DNA from 2 places in the Rhizobium sp. CBN3 genome. Region 1 is predicted to be linked to the other one. Evidence: predicted binding sites of a transcription regulator. Region 1 holds the regulator's gene; the other holds the start of a gene.
What was found. Region 1 encodes LexA, which represses DNA repair genes until DNA is damaged. Its sites were predicted from a motif close to TGTTCNNNNTGTGTTCNG; they were not measured.

Region 1 (7,802 bases):
GCCGCGCCCGGCGAGGAAGACCGGCGCGATATCAGCCAAGCCGCCAATGCCGCCGAGACGCTTGGCCGGCTGGATGTCGGCCAGGGTGCAGTCAGCATCGGCGGGCGCGTCGTCGCGCTGGAAGGACTTGAGGGCACAGATGAGATGCTGGACCGTGTCGCCGGCCTGAGGGCCGCCGGACGGATCTCGCCGCGCCGCCGCGGCGTGCTCGTCAAGCTCTGCAAGCCGCAACAGGACATTCGCGCCGACCTGCCGGCGATCGGCGTTGCCACAATTTTGAACGCTGCGAAAGCCGGCCTTGCCGGCATCGCAATCGAAGCCGGTCGCTCGCTGGTGCTCGATCGGGCCGCAGTCATCAGCGCCGCCGACGAGGCTGGGTTGTTTGTCTGCGGCATCGACCGCGGTCTGCCGGCATGGGGGCTCGAATGAACGGAGCGCCGCTGAAGATCGCCGTCATTGCCGGGGAAGTGTCGGGCGATCTGCTCGGCGCTGATCTCATCGCTGCGCTGAAGCGGATTTACAGTGGACCGGTGGAGCTTGTCGGCGTTGGCGGCGAGGGGCTGCAGGCGGAGGGGCTGAACTCCCTGTTCGATTTTTCCGAGCTGTCGATCATGGGAGTCACCCAGGTGCTGAGCCGGCTGCCAAGGCTGTTTGGCCTGATCCGTCGCACCACGGCTGAGATCATCGCCGCAAAACCGGATATCCTTGTCATCATCGACAGTCCCGATTTCACCCATCGCGTCGCCAAGCGGGTGCGCACCGCGTTGCCCGATCTGCCGGTCGTCAATTACGTCTGTCCAAGCGTCTGGGCCTGGAAGGAATATCGCGCCACGCGCATGCTCGGCTATGTCGATCACGTGCTTGCCGTCCTGCCCTTTGAACCGGCAGCCATGCAGCGCCTCAATGGTCCGAGGACAACCTATGTCGGGCATCGTCTGGTCGCCGATCCAGCGCTGCTGGAGACACGTCGCCTGCGCGTGGGAAGGCAGCCAGGCAATGGCCCGATCCTGCTTCTTCCCGGATCGCGCTCCTCCGAGATCCAGAAGCTTCTGCCTTACTTCGAGGTCGCCACGAATGAACTCGTCGCCCGCAACGGGCCGACACGCTTCATTCTGCCGACGGTGACGCACAGGCAAGCGCTTGTCCGCGAAATGACGGCTGGGTGGGCCGTAAAGCCGGAGATCGTCGTCGGCACGCAAGCAAAATGGAAGGCCTTTGCCGAGGCCGATGCAGCCATGGCGGCGTCCGGAACCGTTATTCTCGAACTCGCCCTTGCCGACGTTCCGGTCGTCTCTGCCTACAAGGTCGACTGGATCATGCGCATGCTGACATCGGGCATCAAGACCTGGACCGGCGCGCTGCCGAACCTGATCGCCGATTACCCGGTCGTGCCGGAATATCTGAACGATGTCGTTCGCGGCGCAAGCCTTGCACGCTGGATGGAAAGGCTGTCGGTCGATACCTATCAGCTGAAGGCGATGAAGGAAGGTTACGATCTCATCTGGCAGCGCATGCAGACGGAAAAGCCGCCCGGCGAACAGGCCGCCGAAATCCTTCTCGACGTTTTGAAAAAGAAAAAACCCGGCCATTCCTGACCGGGTTTCTTTTTGAGCTCTGAAGCGATCAGCGCTTCGAAACCGGGATGTAGTCGCGCTTGGGTTCGCCGACATAGAGCTGGCGGGGACGGCCGATACGCTGTTCCGGATCCTCGATCATCTCGTTCCACTGAGCGATCCAGCCGACGGTGCGGGCAAGCGCGAAGAGCACGGTGAACATGGTGGTGGGGAAGCCCAGCGCCTTCAGCGTGATGCCGGAATAGAAGTCGATATTCGGATAGAGTTTCTTCTCGATGAAATATTCGTCGGTGAGCGCGATGCGCTCCAGCTCCATCGCCACTTCCAGCAACGGATCGTCCTTGATGCCGAGTTCGCCGAGCACTTCATGCGTCGTCTTCTGCATGATCTTGGCGCGTGGATCGTAGTTCTTATAGACGCGGTGACCGAAGCCCATCAGGCGGAACGGATCGTTCTTGTCCTTGGCGCGGGCGATATATTCCGGAATGTGGTCGACCGTGCCGATCTCGTTCAGCATGTTGAGCGCGGCTTCATTGGCGCCGCCGTGCGCGGGGCCCCAGAGGCAGGCAATGCCGGCGGCGATGCAGGCGAACGGATTGGCGCCCGACGAACCGGCGAGACGGACGGTCGAGGTCGAGGCGTTCTGCTCGTGATCGGCATGCAGGATGAAGATGCGGTCCATGGCGCGGGCAAGCACCGGATTGACCACATATTCCTCGCAGGGGACGGCAAAGCACATGCGCAGGAAGTTCGACGCATAGTCGAGGTCGTTCTTCGGGTAAACGAAGGGCTGGCCGATATGATACTTGTAGGCCATGGCGGCAAGCGTCGGCATCTTGGCGATCATGCGCAGGCTGGCGACCATGCGCTGGTGCGGATCGGTGATGTCGGTCGAGTCGTGATAGAAGGCCGACAGCGCGCCGACGCAGCCGCACATGACGGCCATCGGATGCGCATCACGGCGGAAGCCGGTGAAGAAGCGGCTCATCTGCTCATGCACCATCGTGTGATGCGTGACGCGATAGTCGAAATCCTTCTTCTGCGCAGCCGTCGGCAATTCACCGTAGAGCAGGAGGTAGCAGACCTCGAGGAAATCGCCATGCTCGGCGAGCTGCTCGATCGGATAGCCACGGTGCAGCAGCACACCTTCGTCACCGTCGATATAGGTGATTTTCGATTCACAGGATGCGGTCGAGGTGAAGCCCGGATCGTAAGTGAAGGAAGCGGTGTTCTTGTAGAGGGCACCGATGTCGATGACGCTCGGGCCGATCGTGCCGCTTTTGACGGCGAGGTCGACTGATTTGTCACCGATTTTTATTGTAGCGCTTTGATCCGTCATGCTGTCCTCCGAAATGTCGGTGGCGCCACAAAAGCGCCATAGGGGTTAAGCGTCCTTTCCGATAGCTATATGATCGTGACGCTAATGCCAAGTTACCGTGATGGCATTTTGTGCATTGCGGCATCACCTTTTAGGCACTGCAGCGATGAGCCGCACGCATAGCGGAAGCCGATGATTCGACTGACCTTTTGCTCCTTTGGTTTTTGCGTCTTATTTCAACCGATTATTCTTGCCGGATTTACGTGAAGGTTGCATTCTGACGACTTCGCGGGGTGATCTTGGGCGGGGCATGCAGGAATTGACGACAGCCGAATTGCGGCCGCAAGCGGGCGTCGGCCTTGCCGATCCGCCGGATTTTCCTGCGCCTGCGGTGGTGACTCAATCGGTAAGGACGCAGTCGCAGACCCCATTGCGTCGTCGGCTGCTGGCCGCCGCCTGGCAATCGCTGCGTGCCGGAGCCTGCATGCTGGGCGAAGAGGCCGATCATGGCCGCCTGCTGCTGTTCTCGCCGGTCTTCCTCGGAGCCGGCTCGGCCTTCTGGTTTCTCGGCGGATCGGATTTTCCCCTCGTTGCATCGCTGCTCTGCCTGCTAGTGTCGGCGGCCGCGGTTTTCCTCACCGGTCCCAGCCGGCCGGCCTTGCGCGCAAGTTTCATGGGGCTCGCACTTTTCGCCGGCGGCATGCTCTCGGCTCAGTTCGAGAGCTGGCGGGCTTCGACGGCGATCCTCGATTCATCCGTGACAACGACGGTGACCGGCCGCGTCGAACGGCGGGAAGGCGACGGCCGCGGGCGCTGGCGCTACATTCTTGCCGTCACCGGCACCGAGGCGCCGGAGTTGAAACGGCCGCCAAGACGCATCACCGGGATCGTCCGGGGCGCCGATGTGCCTTTCGAGATCGGCGACATCATCACCGGCAGGGCACGGCTGACGCCGCCGGCAGGCCCCGCACTTCCCGCGCTCAACGACTTCTCCTTCGGTGCCTATTTCGACGGCATCGGCGCCAACGGTTTCTTCTACGGTGCGCCGGAGAAGCTCGACGCGCAGGTCGGCCCGCAGGCGGCCAGGTGGACGTCGGACGCGCTGCTCGAATGGCTCTACCGGCTGCGCAGCAGCATCGGCGACCGCATAAGATCGATCCTGCCCGGCGACACCGGCGCTTTTGCCGCTGCCCTGGTGACGGATGAACGGCGCGCCATCTCGAAGACGACGACGGAGGCGCTGCGCCAGTCCGGCCTTGCCCATATCGTCGCAATCTCGGGCCTCAACATGGCGCTGTCGGCCGGCATCTTCTTCGTCGGCTTCCGGATGCTGCTCAGCCTCTTTCCCGGTGTCGCCCAAGCCTGTCCGACAAAGAAGATCGCCGCTGCCGGTGCGCTCATCGCCGTCACCGCCTATTACCTGATCTCCGGTTTCGGGGTTTCGGCCGAGCGCGCTTTTATCATGATGGCCATCATGCTGATTGCCGTCTTCTTCGACCGGCCGTCGATCAGCCTGCGCAATGTCGTTCTCTCAGCGCTCATCATCATCGCCATTTCACCTTCGGAAGTATTGGGACCGAGCTTTCAGATGTCCTTTGCCGCGACATTGGCTTTGGTATCGGGCTATCAGCTGTGGAAGGACAGGCGTGTCCGCGAAAACGCTTTTCCGAAATTGCCGATCATCAGGCCGGTGGCCGTAGTCGCCAGTTTCTTCGGCGGCGTCTTCCTCACCTCGCTGATCGGCGGCTTTTCCACCGCACTGTTTTCGATCGAGCATTTTCATCGCCTGACGGCTTATGGCCTGCCGGCAAATCTTGCGACGATGCCGATCATCTCCTTCATCGTCATGCCGGCCGGGTTGCTGGCGATGTTGCTCATGCCTTTCGGTCTGGACGCTCCGCTCTGGAAGGTGGTCGGATTCGGCCTCGATCTGGTGATTGCGGTTGCCAAGACGGTGTCCGGCTGGGGCGGGGATATCGGCATCGGCCGCTTGCCCGGCTGGTATTTCGCAATGGCGGTGGCAGGCTTTCTGCTGCTGACGCTGCTGCGTACCCGGCTGCGCCATATCGGCACATCGATCATCGCCATCTCGACCCTTATCGTGCTGCTTCTGCCGGTTCCCCGGCCGCCGGATCTGGTGATTTCGGAGGATGGCAGTCTGGTTGCGGTCGTCGCGGCTGAGGCAATAGCTTCCAACCGTGAAAACCCGCCGGATTTCATCTTCGACCAGTGGCAGCGAGCGCTGGTCCTGCCGACACATGATCCGCCGAAGATGCTGGATGGTCCGGCTATCCCGGCGGAAGGAGAAGACCGCCGTGTCAGGCTTTCCCGCGATCAGCAGAACGAAGCGAGTGCAGCGATGCGGGCAGCCGCAGCAGGCGGTGAAGCAAACCGCTTTTCCTGCGTCAAGAAGGCCTGGTGCACATCAAGACTCGGCAATGGCCATATCGTCACCGTCATCGACAATGCCGCCTATCTTGGCCCGGCCTGCGATACGGCCGATATCGTCGTGACCTCGGTCCGTCTGCGTTTCAACAACTGCCGTTCAGGTGGCGCGCTTTTCACCGGCGAGACGCTACGCAGGACCGGTTCCGTCGAATTGCGCTTCGCCGACAGCGGCCCGGAGGTCACCACCGCCTTCGATGCTTTGTCGCGACCATGGATGCGCCATCGCGCCTATGATTGGCGCAACGATCGTTTTACCGATTCCAGCCTATCCGGCGTCAGTGATAGCGACGGATGAGGCCGACGAGCTTGCCCTGCACCTTGACCCGGTCGGGCCCGAAGATGCGGGTCTCGTAGGCCGGGTTGGCGGCCTCGAGCGCGATCGAGGCACCCTTGCGGCGGAAACGCTTCAGCGTTGCTTCCTCGTCATCGACGAGGGCAACGACGATATCGCCGGGACTTGCGGTGCTGCCGTTGCGGATGATCACGGTATCGCCGTCGAAGATGCCGGCGTCGATCATCGAATCGCCTTTGACCTCCAGCGCATAGTGCTCACCGGAGCCGAGCATATCCGCGGGAACGACGATATCGTGAGTGTTGTTCTGGATCGCCGAGATCGGAACGCCGGCGGCGATACGCCCCATGACCGGCACGGAGATGGAGTTGCCATTGTCGGCGACCGGCTTTGGCGCAGCGGGGGCGGCGACCGGCTGGGGCTTGCCGAGGCTGCCCTCGATGACGCTCGGCGAAAAACCGCGACGCTGAAGACTGGGGTTATAGGCCTCCGGAAGCTTGATCACTTCGAGCGCCCGGGCGCGGTTCGGTAGGCGGCGAATGAAGCCGCGCTCCTCGAGCGCCGTGATCAGCCGGTGAATGCCGGATTTCGAGGCGAGATCCAGGGCATCCTTCATTTCGTCGAAAGAGGGAGGAACGCCGGATTCCTTCATGCGCTCATGGATGAAAAGGAGAAGCTCCTGTTGTTTGCGCGTGAGCATCGACGTCAGACCCCGTGATTGAAACAAATCCAGAACGGACACTATATGTTCCATATGTGTTCCGCAAGTAGCTAAATTTCCGTAAAACTTCGCGCCAACTCGTCGAGATTTTTATTTTCATTCGCCGGATTGGCACACATGTCTTGCATTGAGTGAGGTGCTGTCGCACATCTCTTGCCGGTTTCAGGAGGGATATTCATGAACGCGCATTCCGCCAAGTCGCACCCGCTGGATCATGTCGTGCTGCCCGTGGTCAATATCGATCTGGCGCGTGAAAGGCTCGGCAAGCTCGGTTTCACCGTCGCCGCCGATGCGCGCCATCCCTTCGGAACGGAGAATGCCTGCGTCTTTTTCGCCGACAAGACCTATCTGGAGCCGCTCGGCGTGGCGAGTGTCGAGGAGAGCGAGGCAGCGGCCCGCCAGGGCAATGTCTTCATCGCCCGCAATCGCGCCTTCCGTTTCCGCTGCGGCGAGGAGGGACTTTCTGCGCTGGCCTTCCTCAGCGAGGATGCCGGCCTCGATCATAAGCGCTTCGTCGGCAACGGCGCGAGCGCCGGTGAGATGTTGCAGTTCAGCCGACCGATGCGGATGCCGGATGGTTCGGAGAGCGTCGGCAGCTTCAAGCTGGCCTTTGCAGCTGATTTGCGCGCCCCCGATTTCTTTCTCTTTACCTGCCAGCGCATTAATTCGTTCCCGACAGATCGCGCCGCGCTGGAGACGCATGCCAATGGCGTGATCGGCATTGCCGAGATCGCGCTTTGTGCGCCGGAGCCGGCGGCATTCGCCGCCTTCGTCGGACTTGCGATGGGGCAGGCGGCGGTGGAGAAAACCGGTTTCGGCATGAATATCGCGGCATCGAATGCGAAGATCAGCCTGATGACGCCGGAAGGGCTGGAGGCCTATTTCGAGACTGCAGTCTCGTCAGCCGATCGCGGCCTGCGGGGGCGGGCAATCCTCTTCACTGTCGTCGATCTTGCCGTGACAGAAGCGCATTTGGCTGCTAACGGGGTGACCTACACGCGCAAGAACAACCGTATTCTGGTGAAGCCCACGCCCGGGCAGGGTGCGCTCTTCGCCTTCGAGGAAACACGATGAGCATCGACACGAATTCCGAAGTCAGGATCGGCGAAGGCGCAGGCCAGGTCACCTTTTCCAATACCGCCCGTCTGTCGCTGATTGCCGGCCCCTGCCAGATGGAGAGCCGCGACCACGCCTTCATGGTAGCCGGCACGCTGAAGGAGCTTTGCGCAAAGCTTGACATCGGGCTGGTCTACAAGAGCTCATTCGACAAGGCCAACCGGACCTCGCTTTCGGCCGAGCGCGGCATTGGCCTGGAAAAGGGCATGGAGGTCTTTGCCGACCTGAAGAAGGAATTCGGCTTTCCCGTCATAACCGACGTCCATACGGCCGAGCAATGCGCCGAGGTGGCCAAGGTGGTCGATGTCCTGCAGATCCCGGCCTTCCTTTGCC
Region 2 (7,802 bases), on a different contig from region 1:
TGTCGGCGCCGTTATCGGCCTTGCGCTTCAGCATGTCGATATCGGCGGCCGTATCACGGCTTTCCGGGTGCTTTTCCGGATAGGCGGAGACCGAAATCTCGAAATCACCGACCGACTTGAGGCCGGCCACCAGTTCCGCGGCATTGGCGTAGCCGCCGGGATGCGGCTGATAGGGCGCGCCGACGCCGCCAGGCGCATCACCGCGCAACGCCACGAAATGCTTTACGCCGACCTTACGAAACGTATCGATCATTTGATGCGTTTCCTCCTTCGTCGCACCGACGCAGGTCAGGTGCGAGGCGGTGGCAAGCGGCGTCTGCGCCAGGAAGCGCGTCACAGCGGACAGCGTCGGCGCCTTGGTGGTGCCGCCGGCGCCATAGGTCACCGACACGAAATCCGGATCCCAGTCCTGCAGCTTAGCGACGGTATCCCAGAGCTGCCCTTCCATTTCTTCCGATTTCGGCGGAAAGAATTCGAAGGAGATCCCGAAGTTGCGCCCGCGTCCTTCGTTTTTCAAAGCCATGTCATACTCTCCCGGCAAATGTAGGTTCGGCGCCTTCGCTCGTCTGCGAAGCCATGAGGCGCCTCGGATCGCGCGCGAGCCAGACGGTGACCGTCAACCCCTGCCCGCCCTGCTGACCCGGATGAAGATCGACGACCTGCTCGACATCGAGCCCGGCCTTGCGCAGCCAGTCGGACATCGCCTGGTGCGAAAAGCCGAGACGGACATGGGCATGTTCGTCACGAAGATATTCGAGCGTGTGCGGCGCGAGGTCGATGACCACGAGCCGCCCGCCCGGCCGCAGCATGCGCGCGGCTTCCGCGATCGCAATCTCCGGCTGATCGAAGAAATGCAGCACCTGATGGATCGTCACCAGGTCGAAATCCTGCCCCTCGAACGGAAGGTTCAGGATATCGGCGTGGCGCACCGTCGCCTTGGTGATGCGGGACTTGTCGAGATTGGCGCGCGCCACGCTCAGCATGTCGCGGCTGGCGTCGACACCGATAGCGCGGCGATAGAGCCCCGACAGGAGTTCGAGGATGCGGCCGGTGCCGGTGCCGAGATCGAGCAGCGAATCGATCGGCTGGTTGCCGAGCAGGCGAATGACGGCGGCGTCGACCTCCTCATCGGCCGCGTGCAGGCGGCGAAGCTCGTCCCATTCCGCGGCGTTGCGGCTGAAATAGGCCTGCGCCCGCTCGGCCCGCTGGCGCTTGACCTGCGAAAGCCGCTCGCCGTCGCGAAGGATGGTCGGATCATTCTCGGAGACGTGTTTCAGCAACGCCCGCACCAGCATGGCCGCCTTGCCGTCCTGCTTGAGGCGGAAATAGGCCCAGGCGCCTTCCTGATAGCGTTCGATCAGTTCGGCCTCGCCGAGCAGCTTCAGGTGGCGGGAGATACGCGGCTGCGATTGGCCGAGGATTTCGGTAAGATCGGTGACCGTCAGGTCGCCGCCGTCGAGAAGGGCCAGAAGACGCAGACGCGTGGGTTCGCCGGCCGCCTTCAAGACGTCCACCAACCCATCCAGTCCCAGCTTCAAAGGTTCGCTCATCATCAGCCCAATCAAGATATAAAGATATCTTTATGTGATTTGAAAACCGGTGGCAAGCGGCAATTCGCACTGTTCGCGAAATTGCCTGCGCAAATTGCGACAGGCCCGAGATGAAAAAAGCCCCGGTCGAACCGGGGCTTTCGCAAGTAGAAACGAAGCAGGATCAGCGTGTCAGGCGCTTATGCGCCTGGCTGCCCGGGTTGAGCGCATCCGGGCCGAGGCGGCGGATCTTGTCCTGCTCGTAATCCTCGAAATTGCCTTCGAACCATTCGACATGGCCCTCGCCTTCGAAAGCCAGGATATGCGTGGCCAGACGGTCGAGGAACATGCGGTCGTGGCTGATGATGATGGCGCAGCCGGCGAAATTCTCGAGCGCGTTTTCGAGAGCGCCGAGCGTTTCGGTATCGAGGTCGTTGGTCGGTTCGTCGAGCAGCAGAACGTTGCCGCCGGCCTTCAGCATCTTGGCGAGGTGCACACGGTTGCGCTGACCGCCCGAGAGATTGCCGACCTTCTGCTGCTGGTCGCCGCCCTTGAAGTTGAAGGCGCCGCAATAGGCACGCGAGTTCATGTCGAACTTGCCGAGCTTGATGATTTCGGCGCCGCCGGAGATTTCCTCCCAGACCGTCTTGTCGGCGGCTAGCGCGTCGCGGCTCTGGTCGACATAACCGAGATGCACGGTCTCGCCGATGCGGATCGAGCCGCTATCCGGCTTTTCCTGGCCGGTGATCATCTTGAACAGGGTCGTCTTGCCGGCGCCGTTCGGGCCGATGATGCCGACGATGCCGCCCGGCGGCAGCTTGATCGACAGATCGTCGATCAGCGTGCGACCCTCGAAGCCCTTGGTGATGCCTTCCAACTCGATGACCACCTGGCCGAGCCGTTCGCTCACCGGGATGATAATCTGCGCGTCGCCGGGACGCTGCTTCTCGGCCGCCTCCACCAATTGCTCGTAGGATTTGATACGCGCTTTCGACTTGGCCTGGCGAGCCTTCGGGCTGGAAGCAATCCATTCCTGCTCGCGGCTGATCGCCTTCTGGCGTGATGCCTCTTCGCGGTTTTCCTGCAGCATGCGCTTGGCCTTGGCCTGCAGATAGGCGGAGTAGTTGCCTTCGTAAGGGATGCCGCGGCCGCGATCGAGTTCAAGGATCCAGCCGGTGACGTTGTCCAGGAAGTAGCGGTCGTGGGTAATCATCATCACGGCGCCGGGATAGTCGCGCAGGTGCTTTTCGAGCCAGGCGATGGTTTCGGCGTCGAGATGGTTGGTCGGTTCGTCGAGCAGCAGCAGATCGGGCTGCGAGAGCAGCAGGCGGCAGAGCGCGATGCGACGACGCTCTCCACCGGAAAGGCTGGTGACTTCGGCATCGCGCGGCGGGCAACGCAGGGCTTCCATCGCCATCTCGACCTGGCTTTCCAGATCCCAGAGGTTCTGGCTGTCGATGATGTCTTGGAGCTTCGCTCCCTCTTCCGCGGTCTCGTCCGAATAGTTCATCATCAACTCGTTGTAACGATCGACGATAGCCGTCTTCGCGGCAACACCTTCCATGACGTTCTCGAAAACCGTCTTGGTCGGGTCGAGTTTCGGCTCCTGCTCGAGATAGCCGACCGTGGCACCCTCTGCGAGCCAGGCTTCGCCGGTATACTCCTTGTCCTGGCCGGCGATGATGCGCAGCACAGTGGATTTACCGGCGCCGTTTGGCCCGAGGATGCCGATCTTGGCATCCGGGTAGAAGGAAAGGTGAATGTTCTCCAGGATCTTCTTGTTGCCATAAGCCTTGTTGAGGCCGGACATATGATAGATGAATTGACGTGCCATGCTGCGCTGCTCCGGGCGGGAAACTTCATTTCGTGCCGCTATGTAGGCGAAACAGCGCCTGTGAGCAACGCCGAAACCCGTTTACGCCGGATTCCGGTCAGAAGCCCGCCGCATCGACAACGCCCTCGTCACAGCCGAACGAGGTTTTTCCCGCTCCCTGGATCAGATCGGCAAGGCCCGCGCTTTTTGCCGATGCCGTTCCCGCATCCGCAGACAGGCCGATCGTCAACTCGCTGATCACCCTGGCATTGCCGGCTCGCCGGCAGCTCATCTTGACGCGCTCGCCCGCACCCGGCCCGAAGCTCTTGTCGAAAGCAGCCTTGACCGCCTCGGCCTTGACCGTCTTGCCGATATTGGCGGCAAAGAGATCGCGCACGGCCGATGCGTTGAGCGCCTCCACCAGATGGACGCCGACGCCGAAATATTCCTCCACGCTCATTTTCGTGCAGGTGCCATGCTTTATCCATTCGTGCCGTTCGAGGCCGGACTGCGTGCCGGGCATCGCCTTTGCAAGCGACGCCTGCGTCTCGGCCGAAAGCGCGACATCAGGCAATGTATCCCATTTGCCGTCCTTGTCGGCAGCCTTCTGGTCGTCGCTGACGCCGCAATAATCCTGCCGCATCGGCCACAGGCCGTGCAGCGAGAAATTCGTCGCGTCATGGCGCTCGCCGGTCTGGCTGGCGCATTCGGGCTTCTTCTGGTTCGTCTGGCAGAAAGCGGGCTGCCAGCTCGCAGCAAGAATGAAACGGGTACGGCCCTCGGCCTCCTGCGCCACGGCAGCGCCGGCAAGGATCATCGACACGGCGAACGTAAAGGTACGCAACTGCATGCTGCTCATTTCAACCCCCAAAGAAGAACAATGCAGGAACAGATAAGCACAAAGAGTAAACGGCAGCAACCCTGAATCGCAACTATCCTGGAATTTGTTATCGACTGAGCCTCGCCGGAAACAGTCGGCCGTTCCGGGGAGCTCACTGTTCTTGAGTCACGCACGGACGCTGTCGCACTTATGGTTGCAGAATATTCGTTTAAATCGATTCCGCTTTAAGGAATTATGCAGTAGCGATCTGCTCTGCTGCGGCAGGGAGGATCCGGATGTTTTCTGATACGCAAAGACTCGCCATAGGGGAAGCGTCTCTGGCCTATCACCATGCCGAGGCTACCCACCCGGCACGCGGCATCCTATTGGTCTCGCACGGCCTGGCGGAGCACTCGAAGCGATATGGCCGCTTTGCCGAGGCGATGGCGGCGCGCGGCTATCACGTCTATGCCCATGATCACCGCGGCCATGGCGAGACGACCGCGCCCGACGCGCCGATCGGCCGCTTCGCCGGCCGCAATGGCGTCGACCGGGTGATCGGCGACGTCATCGCCATGCGCGCCCATGCGGCCTCGCGCCATCCCGGCCTCAAGGTGATCCTCTTCGGCCACTCGATGGGCGGCCTCGTGGCGCTCAATGCCGCCGTCACCGCTCCGGCCGACTTCGACGCCGTCGCCGTGTGGAATTCGAATTTCACCGTCGGCCTTGCCGGCCGAGCCGCCCAGGCGATCCTGCTTGCCGAGCGGATGCTGAAGGGCTCCGACGTGCCGAGCGGCCTCTTGCCGAAGCTCACCTTCGCAGCTTGGGGAAAATCGATCCCGGACCGCCGCACCGAGCTTGACTGGCTGTCGCGCCATGCCGATGAAGTCGACAAATATATCGTCGATCCGCTCTGCGGCTTCGATGCTTCGGTCTCCCTCTGGCTCGATCTCTTCGAACTGACGTTTCGCGCACCGCAGAAGCTCCATCTCGACCGCCTGCCGCGCGACATGCCGATCCATCTGGTCGGCGGCGGCGAGGATCCGGCGACGGAGCGTGGAAAAGCCGTGCTCTGGCTGTCAAACCATTTGAAAGCCCAAGGCTTCTCTCGTATCAGCGCTCAGATATATCAGGATATGCGACACGAAACGCTGAACGAGATCGGCGCCGACGCGGCGACCGCCGCCTTCGCGCACTGGTGCGACGAGGCACTCGCAAGATCCTGAGGCAGAGAGATTCCATCATGAGCAGCACTTCCGCCCGCCCCGCTTCGTCCGCCTCCGAGGTGACGACGGGGCTTGCGCTGATGTTTCTGTCGGTGATGGTCTCGCCGCTCATCGATATCTTCGCCAAGCTTGCCGTCGTCACCGTCCCGTCCGCCGAGATCACCGCCGGCCGCTTCGTTGTGCAGGCACTCTGCATGCTGCCGATCGTGCTATGGCGGCGCAGCTTTGCCGATTTTTCTTGGCGCCAGAGCCTGTTCCACGCCATCCGCGGCTTCATCATCACCGTCTCGATGATCTCTTTCGTCACCACGTTGAAATACATGGCGGTCGCCGACGCGATCGCGATCTTCTTCATCGAGCCGATTATCGTGACCATCCTCGGCGGCATTTTCCTCAAGGAGACGATCGGCTGGCGGCGTTACACCGCCTGCGGCGTCGGCTTCTTCGGGGCGATGCTGATAATTCAGCCGAGTTTCGAAGAGGTCGGCTACATCGCGCTCCTGCCCGTCCTGACGGCGCTCTGCGTCGCAACCTTCGTGTTGATGACCCGCGTCCTCTCACACAGCGAGGACCCTTGGTCGATGCAGTTTCAGATGGGCATCTGGGGCTTGCTCTTCTGCGCCCTCCTGCTTTTTGTCGGTGAAGGAAGCGGCTCCGATCTCTTCGATCCCGTCATGCCTGTAGGCAGCGCCTGGTTCTACGTCGCCGGCGTCGGGGCTATGGCCGCCATAGCCGGAATCCTCGGCGTCTACGCCTATCGGGCAGCACCGGCGTCGACGCTGGCACCGCTGCAATATCTCGAGATCGTCTCAGCTACGGTCTTCGCCTGGCTTGTTTTCGGCGATTTTCCGGATGCGATCAAATGGCTCGGCATCACGATCATCATGGCGTCGGGCTTCTACATCCTATGGCGCGAGCGCCGCTTTGCTTCAAAGCCCGTATCCGATACATCTGAGGTGACGCTGGCGCCGTAGACACCGACGGGAGGAACATGACCGAGACCGCGACGAACAAGCCGCCGCTTGCCGGCATCCGGGTGATCGAGCTTGCCCGCGTGCTCGCCGGCCCCTGGGCGGGCCAGATGCTTGCCGATCTCGGCGCCGACGTCATCAAGGTGGAAAATCCCGACGGTGGCGACGACACCCGCCAATGGGGCCCGCCCTTCGTGGAAGGGGCCGACGGCGAAAATCTCTCGGCCGCCTATTATCACGCCGCCAATCGCGGCAAGCGCTCCATCACCGCCGACCTCAAGAGCCCTGAAGGCCAGGAACTCGTCCGTCGTCTCATAGCCACCGCCGATGTGGTGATCGAGAATTTCAAGGTCGGAGGCCTCGTCAAATACGGGCTCGACTACGATAGCGTTCGCGAGGTGAACCCGAGGCTCGTCTATTGCTCGATCACAGGCTTCGGCCAGACCGGCCCCTATGCCGGCCTCGCCGGCTATGATTACATCGTTCAGGGCATGTCCGGATTCATGTCGATAACGGGCGAACCGGACGGCCAGCCGATGAAGGCGGGCGTGGCGATCGCCGACATCTTCACCGGCATCTATGCCGTTTCGGCGATCGAGGCCGCCCTGATCCATGCGCTGAAGTCAGGCGAAGGCCAGTTGATCGACATGGCGCTGCTCGATGTGCAATCGGCCGTCCTCGCCAATCAGAACATGAATTACCTCATCTCCGGCGCCGCACCGACCCGCCTTGGCAACGCCCATCCGAACATCTCGCCCTATGAGGTCGTGCCGACGGCCGACGGTTATCTCATCCTGGCCGTCGGCAATGACGGCCAGTTCCGCCGCCTCTCTACCATTCTCGGCCTGGAGACAATCGCGGATGACGCGCGTTTCTCCACCAACAAGGCCCGCGTCGCCAACCGCGGCGAGCTGCGCCGCCTGATTTCCACGGAGACGCTGAAATGGCAGAAGGCGGATCTCCTGAAGGCCTGCGAGCAGAACGCGGTTCCATCAGGCGCGATCAACACGATCGAGGAAATGTTCGCCGACCCGCAGGTGCAGGCCCGCGGCCTGCGCATCGACCTTGCCGATGCCGCCGGGACCGTCATCCCCGGGGTCAGGACGCCGGTGGTGCTGTCGGAAACACCGTTGCGCTACAACAGGCCGAGCCCGCGTCTCGGTGAACACAGGGAAGAAATTCTGGCCGAACTCGCCGAGCTTGAGAGGAAGGCATCGTCATGAAAAAGGTATCCTTATGAAAAAGACGGGCGGGGAATTGATCGTCGAGGCGCTGAAGGCGAATGGCGTCAAGCGTCTTTCCTGCGTGCCCGGCGAGAGTTTCCTCGCCGTTCTCGACGCCTTGCGCGACAGCGATATCGACGTCCTCGTCTGCCGGCAGGAAGGCGGGGCGGCGATGATGGCCGATTGCTGGGGCAGACTGACCGGCGAGCCCGGCATCTGC

Region 2: QWJ46_RS21600 (ribonuclease) is a predicted target of LexA. The motif match lies at 4,216-4,233, and genes of this name have one in related genera.

Annotation. Positions count from the first base shown of each region.
Region 1 is NZ_JAULSE010000020.1:40,211-48,012, reverse strand. Features, by position in the region: gene QWJ46_RS24455 (LpxI family protein) at 1-429, shown strand, start outside; gene lpxB (lipid-A-disaccharide synthase) at 426-1,595, shown strand; gene gltA (citrate synthase) at 1,624-2,913, opposite strand; gene QWJ46_RS24440 (ComEC/Rec2 family competence protein) at 3,203-5,635, shown strand; gene lexA (transcriptional repressor LexA) at 5,616-6,332, opposite strand; gene QWJ46_RS24430 (VOC family protein) at 6,531-7,427, shown strand; gene kdsA (3-deoxy-8-phosphooctulonate synthase) at 7,424-7,802, shown strand, end outside.
Region 2 is NZ_JAULSE010000015.1:60,279-68,080, reverse strand. Features, by position in the region: gene metF (methylenetetrahydrofolate reductase [NAD(P)H]) at 1-523, opposite strand, end outside; gene QWJ46_RS21610 (metalloregulator ArsR/SmtB family transcription factor) at 525-1,550, opposite strand; gene ettA (energy-dependent translational throttle protein EttA) at 1,714-3,363, opposite strand; gene QWJ46_RS21600 (ribonuclease) at 3,461-4,201, opposite strand; gene QWJ46_RS21595 (alpha/beta fold hydrolase) at 4,459-5,388, shown strand; gene QWJ46_RS21590 (DMT family transporter) at 5,406-6,362, shown strand; gene QWJ46_RS21585 (CaiB/BaiF CoA-transferase family protein) at 6,380-7,582, shown strand; gene QWJ46_RS21580 (thiamine pyrophosphate-binding protein) at 7,596-7,802, shown strand, end outside.